DNA from 3 places in the Anoxybacillus sp. EFIL genome. Region 1 is predicted to be linked to each of the others. Evidence: riboswitches for the same ligand, from Rfam matches in the RefSeq annotation. Region 1 holds a riboswitch; each other region holds the start of a gene.

Region 1 (4,311 bases):
ACTTCATATGCTTCTTGTGCACTCATTACTTTTCCTTCCCATATCACTTGTTTTGATTTTACTTCTCCAATTTTCCGTTTTAAAAAGAAATGGCCTCCACCATCTGGAATTAATCCAATACCGATAAAATTCATTGCAACACGTGCTTGTTCATTTGCAATCACATGGTCGCAAGCGAGCGCTAAGCTAAATCCTAATCCTGCAGCAGCGCCATGCACATAACTGATCGTTAGTTTCGGCAATTGATACAGTGTGAGAGCAATTTGTTTAATCGTTTCCATCACTTCTATGAATGAATGTTCATTCGTTGACTGCAACATCGTTTTAATGTCTCCCCCTGCACAAAATCCCTTTCCTCGTCCACGAATGACGACAATATCCGCCTCGCTTTTTTCCACTTCTTTTAACGCTTGTAGCAACTCCGCTAACATTTGTTCGTTTAAAGCGTTCAACGCATTCGGACGATTCAATTCGATTGTTGCGACTCGCTCTTCATATGACAATACGATATGTTCCATTTTTCCCATCTCCCTCTTTCATATGTTCGTTTTTCTCTTTCGACGGATATAAATAAAATCCTGCATTAAAAATATAAAAGACGACATTAACTGCCGCCTTTTTGTTTTGCACACATCACGATCTCATATAGCCGCTTTGTTTGTTCCCGAATTTGTTCGGCACGGCAAATGGCCGAAATGACAGCGATTCCGTCTGCCCCCGCCTCAATGACTTGTTTTGCTGTTTGTTGTGTAATCCCACCGATTGCCACAAGCGGAACGTGTTTTTCATGTGCGCGAATGTGCTTAATCATTGCCAATCCACATGCTTGTTTTGCATCTTTTTTTGAAACAGTTGGGAAAATCGGACCTAAGCCAACATAATCGGCACGAGCAGAAAGCGCTTGTTTCACTTCATTCAAGTTGTGCACAGATACCCCTAAATAGCGATCCCCTATTCGATCACGAACACGTTCAGCTGCCTCGTCTTCTTGTCCGACATGAACCCCATCTGCCTGTAAGGCAAGCGCTAAATCAACATCATCATTTACAATAAAAGGAATGTTGTGAGCAAGACATCGCTCAAACAATTTCTCAGCTAAACGATATTTTTCAACTCCTGTCAGTGCCCCTTTTCCTTTTTCCCGAAACTGAAACATCGTAATGCCACCTTCGATCGCTTCATCAAGCACGGCGAGTGGATCTTTCGTACAATCGACGCTCCCCATCACAAAGTATAAAGATAGTTTTTGTTTCATCATTTTATTCCCCTCGAATGTGTGCGTATTCATCTACTTCTTCTGCGCTCGTTTCGTATAAAGCATTCAGAAATGCAAGCTGAAAAGAACCAGGTGCTTGCGCTTGTTTGGCTGCTTTTTCAGCTGCTACACCGTAATAAGCGAGCGCAGCGACAGATGATTCTACCATGTTTTCTCCTACACTAGCAAATGCGCCTAATACTGCACTTAATAAGCAACCTGTCCCGGTTACTTTTGTCAACATCGCATCGCCGTTTGAAACGATCGTTACGTGTTCTCCATCTGTCACTATATCATTTTTCCCAGTTACAACGACTACACAGTGAAACATACGTGCTACTTTTTTAGCGACGTGCACGAGATCACCTTGAACGTCTCCTGCATCTACCCCTTTTGTACGTACTTGTTCTCCAGCAACGCTTGCGATTTCTGATGCATTTCCACGCAAAATAGAAATGTTTACTTCATTCAATATACGTCTTGCTGTTTCCGTGCGATACGCTGTCGCTCCCGCCCCAACGGGATCAAAAACAACAGGGACGTTTGCTTCATTTGCCGCTTTTCCAGCAATCAACATCGCTTCTACGTCTGTTTCATTTAATGTGCCGATATTCAATACAAGCGCACGTGCCAAGCGCACCATATCAGCTACTTCTTCTTTAGCATACGCCATGACAGGAGATGCGCCTATCGCAAGTAAACCGTTAGCAACAAAATTGGTCACCACCACATTTGTCATATTATGTACAAGTGGTGACTCCTTTCTCACGCGCGTTAACCATTGTCCAACATTCATCGTTCATTCCCCCCTATAAAAAATAAAAACTAGTCGGAAAGAATCGACTAGTTTACATTGACAAAACATAGCCTACTTCCCTCCGCTGGTACAAACCAGATCAGGTTCAAAGGGTCGGAAAACTGATTGCGCGTTTTCCTCTCAGCCATCGCCATCCGGCACCCCTAGTAGTGTGACTCATTTAATTTTCTTTCATTTTAATACATTTTTTCTCATTATTCAATATAGAACAACTTGCAGAAGCGTTTGGCTGTGAAGTGAATGAACTGCCTGTTAGCATCGTCCTTTCATGGTTTGAACAAAAAGCAGTTGCCATCTTACTCGGATTGTTTAGTTTAGGCATTCAAGACATTCGAATTGGACCGAAAGCACCACACTTCATTTCGGAAGGTGTGTTAAGCGTCCTACAAGATATGTTCGGTCTCAAACTTATCCGCGATGTAGAAGAAGATATGCAAGCCATGTTAGCACATTAAAAGGGCTGTTTCATCCAGCCCTTTTCCCATTTACGAAGCTTGATCTAACCATACGCTCATATTAAATCCTTCTTCTGTTACGTATCCATCCACACTCCAAATGCGCTTTTTCGCTTTTTTTGCTTCCCCTTGTGCTTTATACAATTTTTTTGCATATTTTACATCCGGCTCAAACACATAAGCAACACGTGCCAGCCCTTCTTGTACAATTTTTTCTTGATACAAAGTTCCATCCTCCAACCATATGTACGCAAGCAATCGACCGTAGCGATCATACGGTTGTTCTTTCGCACTTAATTCGACCGTCACTTTTTTGTGAAGAAGGACATCTTTAGCAAATTGCTTTGCTTCTTCACCATACGCCTGTTTTTCGCGATACGTTTCTGGCGTGTCAATGTTTAATAGACGAACCGTTACAATCTCTCCATCTTTTTTTATTTTAATTGTATCCCCATCAACAACATATTGTACTGTCGTAACAAACGTCGTTCCTTTATTTTGCTGTACACAACCGTGAATAAGGAAAATGAATACAAAAAGAACAAACCATTTTTTCATCCTCGTATCATCTCACCTTCAAGGTGCGAAATATTTGACTCACATTCCAAAGTCCACTGTTTTCCATCGAACGAAACGATAGTCACACTCGTACCATATACGCGGCTATTTTCCCATAACTGTGCGAGCGGTTGCTGTTTCCAATATACAAGGAGCGTACGAATAACGACGCCATGTGTCACGACAAGAATATGACCTTCTGAATGAGTATCAGCAATATGCTGAATGGCAGCGACAGCTCGACGTTGCACATCAAGAAACGTTTCTCCAACGATCGGATTGTATGCATGTGGTTCATGATAAAAATAATAATGATTTCGTTCATCTGTTTGAGCAATTTCGGCAATCGTTTTTCCTTCCCAATGACCTAAATGAATTTCACGTAAGCGTTCATCGAAATACATTGGTACGTCACGTTGTCCTAAAACAATTTGAGCCGTTTCTTTTGTTCGATCGCTCGGGCTACAATACAGAGCCGTAAACGGGACAGTACGTAAGCGTTCCTGTAAAAGTGTCGCATGTTTTCTTCCTGTTTCAGTTAAAGATGAATCTTTCCATCCTTGCATGCGTTGTTGTGCATTCCACTCTGTTTCTGCATGACGAATGACGTATAATTTTAACATGTTACATTCCCCCTCCAAACGAAAAAAAGTAAGCTATGTTCGCTTACTTTTTCAGTATGCCATATGTTGTGAAAGTTGTGCAAAAAATATAGACTCTAACGATTGCCCATCTTGGCAAAGTGTAGAAACCGAATCATATACGAGCATTTGTCCTTGATGAATAAACGCAACAGCATCTGCAATTTCTTCCACGATCGACAACATATGTGTCGAAAAAAGAATGGCTTTTCCCTTTTCTTTTTCAATCTGAATGAGTCGTTTAAATTCCCATACCCAATACGGATCTAAACCGTTTGTTGGCTCGTCTAAAATAAGCAATGGCGCGTCTGCTAAAAGCGCTTGCGCAAATGCAAGACGTTGTTGCATTCCTTTTGAATATGTCTTTACTTGCTTATGTTGATCGTTCGTCAACCCAACAAGCTGTAAACATTGTTCGACACGCTCAGCTGTTGCTCCTTGCCATCGTCCGAACAAAGATAACACTTCGTAACCCGTTAAAAGCAGAGGAAATTGCAAATGATCGGGCATAAAGGAAAACCATTTTTTCTCATCTTTTTTTACTTGTTTTCCGTTTACACATATGTCTCCTTTTGTCGGAGTGAG
Region 2 (4,311 bases), on a different contig from region 1:
ACTTGGGACAAATCGTTTTTAATGACATATCGATCACCTACACAAAAGTAAGCGTTTTCAATTATAGTATACACCATCTTGTTGTCGTGTGTGAGCAACAATTTTGTCCATTTTCAAACAGGTTGGCGGACGCCAACCTGTTTTATTTGCGTGAATGTACTTCGTAAATCGCAAACTTCAAATAATCCCCTTCATCGGCGGCAAGCAGTTTCGGATGGTCATATCCTGCGCCGCTCCAATGAATTTGACGTAAAATTTTCTTTGCATCAAACGCTGCTTCTGCGACCATCGCTTGGAACATATCGGGATGCACATGATACGAGCAACTGGCTGTTACGAAAAAGCCGCCGTCTTTGACGAGCTTTAAGCCGTTTAAATTAATATCTTTATAGCCGGCAAGCGCTTTTGGTACCGCATGAGCGGACTTAGCAAACGCTGGAGGATCAATAATGACTACATCCCATTTTTTCCCCTTTTGTACACACTCTCTTAAATAATCAAACGCATTCGCCACGACGAAATCGACGTTTGTAAATCCGTTTAGCTCAGCGTTTCTTTTTGCCGTTTCAATCGCATGTTCAGAAATGTCGACAGCGGTCACATGTTTTGCCCCGTATAAGCAGGCGTTTAACATAAATGAGCCGGTATGCGTAAAACAATCGAGCACAGTCGATTCGCTTGTAATGAGCGGCTTGATCGCGGCACGATTTTGGCGCTGATCGAAGAAAAACCCTGTTTTTTGCCCGTTTTCAATGTCGACAATATATTTCACGCCATTTTCTTCAATTTGTACGTTCGTATCGCACGTGCCGTACCAAAATCCTTTTTCTTGTTTCAGCCCCTCTAATTCACGCACGTGGACGTCGTTGCGCAAATAAATGGCTTTCGGCTGAAAGACGTCAAGAAGCGCTTGTAAAATCCATTCTTTTCTTTTTTCCATGCCGAGCGATAAAATTTGGACAACGAGCACATCTTCGTATTTATCGACGATGAGCCCAGGTAAAAAATCCGCTTCTCCATAAATGGCGCGACATGAACGAACGCCCGGAATCATGCGCTCGCGATACGCCCACGCTTGCCGAATGCGATTCATAAAAAATTGCGCATTTAATTCATCATTTGGATTTTGCGTTAACACGCGCACGATCATTTGTGATTTCGGGTTAATGTACCCTTTCGCTAAAAAATGACGTTGATGGTTATATACGTTGACGAAATCACCTGGTTCAACGTCCCCCTCAATATAGTCAACTTCGCTTTGAAACACCCACGGATGTCCAAGCTCGAGCCGCTTTTTTCTTTTTCGTTTTAAAAATACATTCGCCATACATTCCACTCCTGAACTATATATTCGCTACTTTAGCATACAGGAAGAACACGATGTGCGCAAATAATGGAGAAAAATATTTGACAAAACAATGAAATATGCTAATATTAGTGACAAAGTGAATAACGCAAATGCATTCCACTAGGGGGGCCTTTAGATAGGCTGAGATCAAAGTGTGCCTTTGAGACCCTTAGAACCTGATCTGGATCATACCAGCGTAGGGAAGTGGAGACGGTGCGAAGTGTGTCTATATGCCAATTTCCATCGTTTACAAACCACTTTCTTTGCGCAAAGAAAGTGGTTTTTTATTTTTCATGAGGGGGAGAGGAAATGTTGTTTTCAGAACAGTTGCGCAAAGCTGTCGATCCGATTTGGGAAGCGAGTTTTCAACATCCGTTTGTGACAGAGCTAGGAGAAGGAACGCTAGATTTACGTTGTTTTCGGTATTATGTATTACAAGATTCATATTATTTGACACACTTTGCGAAAGTGCAAGCGCTTGGCGGGGCGATGGCTGACGATTTACAAACGACCGCAAGCATGGCGAATCATGCGCAAAATACGTATGAAGCTGAGCTTCATTTACATGAAACGTTTATGAAAGAGCTCGGCATTACAGAAGAAGAAAAGGCGTCATTTGTTCCCGCCCCAACCGCGTATGCATACACGTCACATATGTATCGGGCAGCGTTTGCGGGGCACTTTGGTGATGTGTTAGCGGCCATTTTACCGTGCTATTGGTTATATTACGAAATTGGCGAGAGGTTGAAGCATTGTAAGCCGAATCATCCAATTTATGCGAAATGGATCGAAGCGTACGGCTCCGATTGGTTTAGACAGCTTGTCGAACAACAAATTGCGCGCTTAAACGACATAGCGAAAACAGTAAGTGAAAAAGAGTTGGAGCGAATGAAGCAACATTTTTGGACCAGCAGTCAGTATGAATATTTATTTTGGGACATGGCGTACAAATTAGAACGTTGGCCAATGGAAGAGGAGGATGTTTATGCAAACGAAAGGGCTTAAATTAACAGACGTATTAACGACCGTTGTTGTAGCGATTGTGTTTGGGATTGTGTATAAAGTGTGGGGACCGCTTTACTATGCGGTGAAACCGCTTGGGCTTCATCTCGATCAGCTTATTTATGGCATGTGGTTTATTGCTGCGACAGTGGCATATTTGTTGATTCGTAAGCCAGGAGTGGCGTTGCTTGCGGAAGTCGCTGCCGCCTCAGGGGAGTTTTTAGCTGGATCTGAGTGGGGACTAGAAGTGTTATTTTACGGTTTTGTGCAAGGATTGCTCGCTGAGCTTGTTTTCGCCGCTTTCCGTTATAAACGTTTCGACGTGGCGGTTGTGTCGCTTGCTGCCGTCGGTTCAACCATCGCTTCGTTAGTAGTTGATTTTTACAAAGGATATATCGATCAATTAGCGTGGTGGAATTTAACGTTATTTATCGGTGCGCGTTTCGTTGGAGCGATCATCATTGCGGGGGTATTTGCTTATTCGCTTGTCAAAGCGCTCGAAGCGACAGGTGTGACGCAACTGTTGCGCCCGACGACAAAAGAAGATTACGACTCGCTTGATAAATAGAAGGTGACATCGTTGATACACATTGAACAATTGCGGTTAAAGTTTCCGGGGGCGGAAAAACGGTTATTTACCGATGTATCGCTTTCGATCAAAAAAGGAGAAAAAGTGTTGCTTTTAGGTCCATCAGGGTGTGGAAAATCGACGTTATTACAAGTGATGGCGGGCATTATTCCACGCTCGATCGATGTGCCGATGAAAGCAAAAGCGCTTCATATTCCAAAGCAAGTCGGCTATGTGTTTCAAGATCCGGATGCGCAGTTTTGCATGCCGTACGTCGATGAAGAAATTGCGTTTGTCCTTGAAAATCTCGGTGTGCCACGTGCGGAGATGAAAGAAAAAATCGAGCGCGTTCTTCAACGCGTGCGCCTTCGTCTTCCGCACGTTCATGTGCCGATTCAAACGTTATCGGGAGGAATGAAACAGCGGTTAGCGATTGCCTCTGTCTTGGCGCTTGACCCGGATGTGTTATTTTTAGATGAACCGACAGCGCTTCTCGATGAAGAAGGAACAAAAGCAGTATGGGAAACGTTAAAAGAAGTAGCGGACGACCGAACAGTTGTTATCGTTGAGCATAAAATTGATCATATTCTCGATTTTGTTGAGCGCATCATTTTGTTTAACGAATGTGGTGAAATGATTGCCGATGGCCCAACGGATCATATATTTTCGACGTATCGTTCGTTTATTGCCGAACAAGGCATTTGGTATCCAGAAGTGTGGGAGATGTACGAAAAGCCAAAAACAGCGCAGCAGCCGTATCATCCGTCAGACGTGCTTTTACATGTGCAGTCGCTCCGCGGTTTTCGACAAAAAGAAGAAAAAATCACAGTCGATGATGTCGTCATTCGTGCAGGTGAATGGATTGCGGTCACAGGAGAAAATGGGGCAGGAAAAAGCACGTTGCTGCAAAGCTTCATGAAGTTAATTCGAACAGAAGGCGATATGTATTGGCGAGGAGAGCTAGTAAAAAATGATGGGGTATTATACGACAACATCGCTTTTGTATTTCAAAATCCAGAGTTTCAATTTGTTACAAATCGTGTAGATGATGAGCTAGCTTATTGTTTACGTCTTGAAAAACGCTCGGAATATGAAATAGAAGAGGAAGTAGAGAGGTTGCTTAGGCGGTTTCATTTAAGCGCCCAACGGCATTTGCATCCGTACCAATTGTCGATGGGACAAAAGCGGCGATTAAGTGTTGCCGCTTCAGTAACGGAGCGTCATCGCATATTGCTTCTTGACGAGCCGACGTTCGGGCAAGATGCAAAAAATACGTTTGCGTTGCTCGAATGGCTTGAAGCGTATCGACAACAAGGAAAGGCGATTGTCATGGTGACGCACGATGAGCGCATTGTTTCTCAATTTGCGACGAGACGATGGATCATTGAAAACG
Region 3 (4,311 bases), on a different contig from region 1:
AGTGATTGTGAACATGGAACCGACGCCATTAGATGATTGGGCGGATTTGCTTATACATGGTCGTAAAATTGGAGAAGTGTTACAGGAAATTGACGAATTACTTTAAAAAATAAGTGTGTCCCAAAAGCGTGCTCTTTTGGGACACTTGAAATATTTCTTTTTCATGCCTTATTTCCCAAAAACCATTCGTATATTGCTTGTGCCTTATGTTCGTCCACATCAACGACTTTTGTGCGTATGCCTGGCATGACAGTCGCACGTACTGTACATAATCCGAGTCGTTGTTGCATACGACTTTGCGAGATCGTTAATGACTGAATACGATGTTTTAACATATATACCGTTTTTATCGTCAGCCATCCACTTCTCAATGCTAGCTGCTCACTCTTAATCGTTACTCCCGCTCGCTTATAACTTCGATAGCCGACATATACTGCGGGCAAAAGGAGAAGGAGCGTTTCAAATCGCTGAAAAAATACGATTGTGATGATCGGAATGAGCATAACCATATAGAGCGACCTCAACATATAGCGCCAACGGGCACGTGTACATAGCGACCGGAACGAATTGTGCAAACGATATTTAGGAAAGCACGTCGCAACGAGAGACACGACTTCATTTTGACGAACAAGCGGAAACAACACGAGACTGCCATGTTTTCCATCATCAAGTGCCCCTCCGGCATGAATAAGGTGAACAGAAACATAACCGAACAAGTACCGAATCGGACTTTCCTTCACTGCAATGGCTTGAACGCGCTCAATCGATGTAGAAATGCTCTTTTTTTGCAGCAATCCTGTTGTTATCGTTATCGTTTTGTTTTGTTTGACAACCGTAAAATTCATATAGCGAAAAAGATGACCGATCACAGACAACACGTAAGCGATCATAAAAACGACAAGCAAAAAGACAAGTGTAGAAGCTGTATCGTCAGCGCGAAAAAATATGTTTAGCCGTTCAAACGGAATGAAATCATCAAACTCAGAAAAAAATGCACCAATCGCTGCAATGACTCCAAAAGCACCACCACTTGTGATAGATAAAAACAATACGTCGCGAAAACGAAGTGTAAATATGGCATCCGTCTTATCTTCTATTTCTATAAATATGTTTTCTCGTTTTTTGTGATGCACCGCTCGCTCTATTTGCTTTGCTTCTTCTATGGAAACCGCTGAAAGTATTACTTCTGGTTCATCCATTTGCCTGCCAGCTGTTTCAATATGTACTTGCACAACACCTACAAGCCGCTGTAACACCCCTGACGAATGTGAAATACCTTGAATACGATCAAATGGAATATACCGTTTCTTTTTTACAAATATCCCTTGTTCAATATACATGTCATTTTCTTGTAAACGATATGTAAATCGCCGCCACGACATATACCCAGCGAGCATAGCATAAAAAAGAAATAAAAACAAAGGCATCCAATCAACGAAAGGATCACCTGTTTTCTTTTTTATTGCTAGAAGTAACGCAAGCGCCAAAAACGGTCCTTGCTTTAACCGCTTAACTATATAAATAACAATCGCAATCGGATGCAACCGTTTCTTTTCATGCATCATTTTCATCTTCCTTCACTAAAGAGGAAATGTAGTAACGCAACTTCTCTGCTTCTTGTTCATCAAGAAATGGAATTTCGTGCGCAGTTGCCGCTGTATAAATGTAAAGTGAAGCCAGTTTTTGCCTTCGTGCTAACGGACCTTGCTTTACATCAACATGTTGAACGCGATGGATGGGAATAAGCGTACGCTTTCGAATCCATACCCCGTGCTCGAGTTCAATTTCTCGATCACGAATGATATATCGCCAGCGTTCCCATTTCCAGCGCGGAACGAAAAAAACAAACAAAATCGCATCAGCAATCCATAAGCAAACGAGTCCCAAAACAACCCACATAGGAACGAAAAAATGAACAATCACGTATAAGAGAAGAAAAATAAATAAACGAATAACTTCATACATTCGCCACATCAACACGGCCCGTTCAGAAAGTACGTTTTCCATGTTTCTTATCCCCTCTCCTTCAATGCCTCCATTACCGCTACTTCTAAAATACAAACACCATCAAGTATATTTTCGAATATATATACTTTACAATATTTTTATCATATGCTAGATTATTTTTAAAGTTCATAATTTTGCATCTACTAGGGGTGTCCAATAGCTTGGACTGAGAGAAGGACGCGCAAAAGTTCTTTGACCCTTTGAACCTGATCTGGGTGATGCCAGCGTAGGGAAGTAGATGGTGCGAGTGTCATTCGCTTGTACTATTTGCGGACAAAATCAGGTTCTTTTTATGGAACCTGATTTTTTTACGTGTTGGCATTGCTCCTATTAAAAAATGAAAAGGAGCGAATAAGAATGAACAATTTATTTTCCAACATGTTATTTCCCTCAAGTAAAAAAGTGTACGTGCAAGGAAGTCGAAAAGATGTTTGTGTTCCGATGCGTGAAATTCAACTGTCGCCAACAAAAACAGAAACAACAATATTAGAAAATGGGGCGATTCGCGTTTATGATACAAGCGGACCGTACACCGATCCACTTTTTGAACCGAATATTCATAAAGGATTGCCAACGTTAAGAGAAGAATGGATAGTCGAACGCGGCGATGTCGAAAAGTATGAAGGAAGGTTTCCTAATGCGAACTTACCTTTTCAACGCAAACCGATGCGCGCGAAAAAAGGAAAAACGGTTACACAAATGCACTATGCAAAACGAGGGATCATTACACCTGAAATGGAGTTTGTCGCAATTCGCGAACAAATGGATCCCGAATTTGTTCGTCAAGAGGTGGCGGCAGGAAGAGCAATTATCCCAGCTAATATTAACCACCCTGAAAGTGAACCGATGATTATAGGAAGTAAATTCCACGTGAAAATTAACGCAAATATCGGAAATTCAGCTGTCACCTCTTCCTTAGAAGAAGAAGTTGAAAAAATGCTTTGGGCGATCCGCTGGGGCGCTGATACTGTCATGGATTTATCAACAGGAAAACATATACACGAGACTCGAGAATATATTATTCGCAATTCTCCTGTTCCAATTGGTACTGTCCCTATTTATCAAGCATTAGAAAAAGTCAATGGAGTTGTCGAACATTTATCATGGGACGTTTATCGTGAAACATTAATCGAACAAGCAGAACAAGGGGTCGACTATTTTACTATTCATGCTGGCGTATTACTTCGTTACATTCCTTTAACAGTCAATCGCACGACGGGGATCGTTTCTCGCGGTGGTTCCATTATGGCGCAATGGTGCTTAGCACATCACGAAGAAAACTTTTTATACACTCATTTTGAGGAGATTTGTGAGATTTTAAAAACTTACGATATCGCTATTTCACTTGGGGACGGATTGCGCCCTGGTTCGATTGCGGATGCAAACGACGAAGCTCAATTTGCCGAGCTGCAAACACTTGGAGAATTGACAAAAATTGCTTGGGAGCATGATGTTCAAGTCATGATTGAAGGTCCGGGACATATTCCAATGCATAAAATTAAAGAAAATGTCGACAAACAAATAGAAATTTGTCACGGGGCACCTTTTTATACATTAGGTCCAATAACTACTGACATTGCACCAGGTTATGACCATATCACCTCAGCTATCGGTGCAGCAATCATTGGGTGGTACGGCACGGCGATGCTTTGTTATGTTACTCCGAAAGAACATCTCGGATTGCCAAATAGAGACGATGTCCGTCAAGGTGTTATCGCTTATAAAATCGCTGCTCATGCTGCCGATTTAGCAAAAGGGCATCCTAGTGCACAAAAAAGAGACGACGCCTTGTCAAAAGCACGGTTCGAATTCCGATGGCATGATCAATTCAACTTGTCTTTGGATCCTGAACGTGCGCGTGAGTATCATGATGAGACGTTACCAGCTGAAGGAGCAAAACTTGCCCACTTTTGTTCAATGTGCGGGCCAAAATTTTGCTCAATGAACATCTCACATCAATTGCAAAAAACTTTACAACACGAAGGAATGAAGGAGAAGGCAAAACAGTTTGTCGAACAAGGAAAAGCATTATATACAAATAAGGTGCATTATACGGACTAGGTGCTGGAGTATGGACGCGCGATATCAATACAGCGTATCGCTTTGGACGTGGCATTCAAGCTGGACGTGTATGGACAAATTGTTATCACGCATATCCTGCGCATGCGGCATTTGGTGGATATAAAATGTCAGGAATCGGACGTGAAACGCACAAAATGATGCTCGAACATTATCAACAAACGAAAAACTTACTTGTTAGCTACTCACCGAAAAAACTTGGATTTTTTTAATCGTCAAGGCAGC

The links. Region 1 has a riboswitch for thiamine pyrophosphate ahead of thiM (hydroxyethylthiazole kinase). Riboswitches for the same ligand answer to the same signal wherever they lie in the genome.
Region 2: it holds a riboswitch for thiamine pyrophosphate, as region 1 does, so the genes downstream of both, tenA (thiaminase II) here and thiM (hydroxyethylthiazole kinase) in region 1, are expected to answer to the same signal.
Region 3: it holds a riboswitch for thiamine pyrophosphate, as region 1 does, so the genes downstream of both, thiC (phosphomethylpyrimidine synthase ThiC) here and thiM (hydroxyethylthiazole kinase) in region 1, are expected to answer to the same signal.

What each region holds. Positions count from the first base shown of each region.
Region 1 covers NZ_SDLH01000008.1:70,478-74,788, reverse strand. The annotation lists gene ES017_RS12005 (enoyl-CoA hydratase) at 1-518, opposite strand, end outside; gene thiE (thiamine phosphate synthase) at 605-1,258, opposite strand; gene thiM (hydroxyethylthiazole kinase) at 1,260-2,051, opposite strand; TPP riboswitch at 2,112-2,227, opposite strand; partial or broken gene ES017_RS11990 (hydroxylamine reductase) at 2,285-2,527, shown strand; gene ES017_RS11985 (thermonuclease family protein) at 2,558-3,085, opposite strand; gene ES017_RS11980 (histidine phosphatase family protein) at 3,082-3,708, opposite strand; gene ES017_RS11975 (ABC transporter ATP-binding protein) at 3,760-4,311, opposite strand, start outside.
Region 2 covers NZ_SDLH01000010.1:50,371-54,681, reverse strand. The annotation lists gene ES017_RS13260 (class I SAM-dependent rRNA methyltransferase) at 143-1,327, opposite strand; TPP riboswitch at 1,461-1,568, shown strand; gene tenA (thiaminase II) at 1,658-2,353, shown strand; gene ES017_RS13250 (ECF transporter S component) at 2,328-2,918, shown strand; gene ES017_RS13245 (ABC transporter ATP-binding protein) at 2,922-4,311, shown strand, end outside.
Region 3 covers NZ_SDLH01000005.1:17,579-21,889, reverse strand. The annotation lists gene ES017_RS09020 (NAD-dependent deacylase) at 1-106, shown strand, start outside; gene ES017_RS09015 (PH domain-containing protein) at 162-1,565, opposite strand; gene ES017_RS09010 (PH domain-containing protein) at 1,555-2,007, opposite strand; TPP riboswitch at 2,143-2,257, shown strand; gene thiC (phosphomethylpyrimidine synthase ThiC) at 2,365-4,068, shown strand; partial or broken gene ES017_RS09000 (aldehyde dehydrogenase family protein) at 4,056-4,298, shown strand.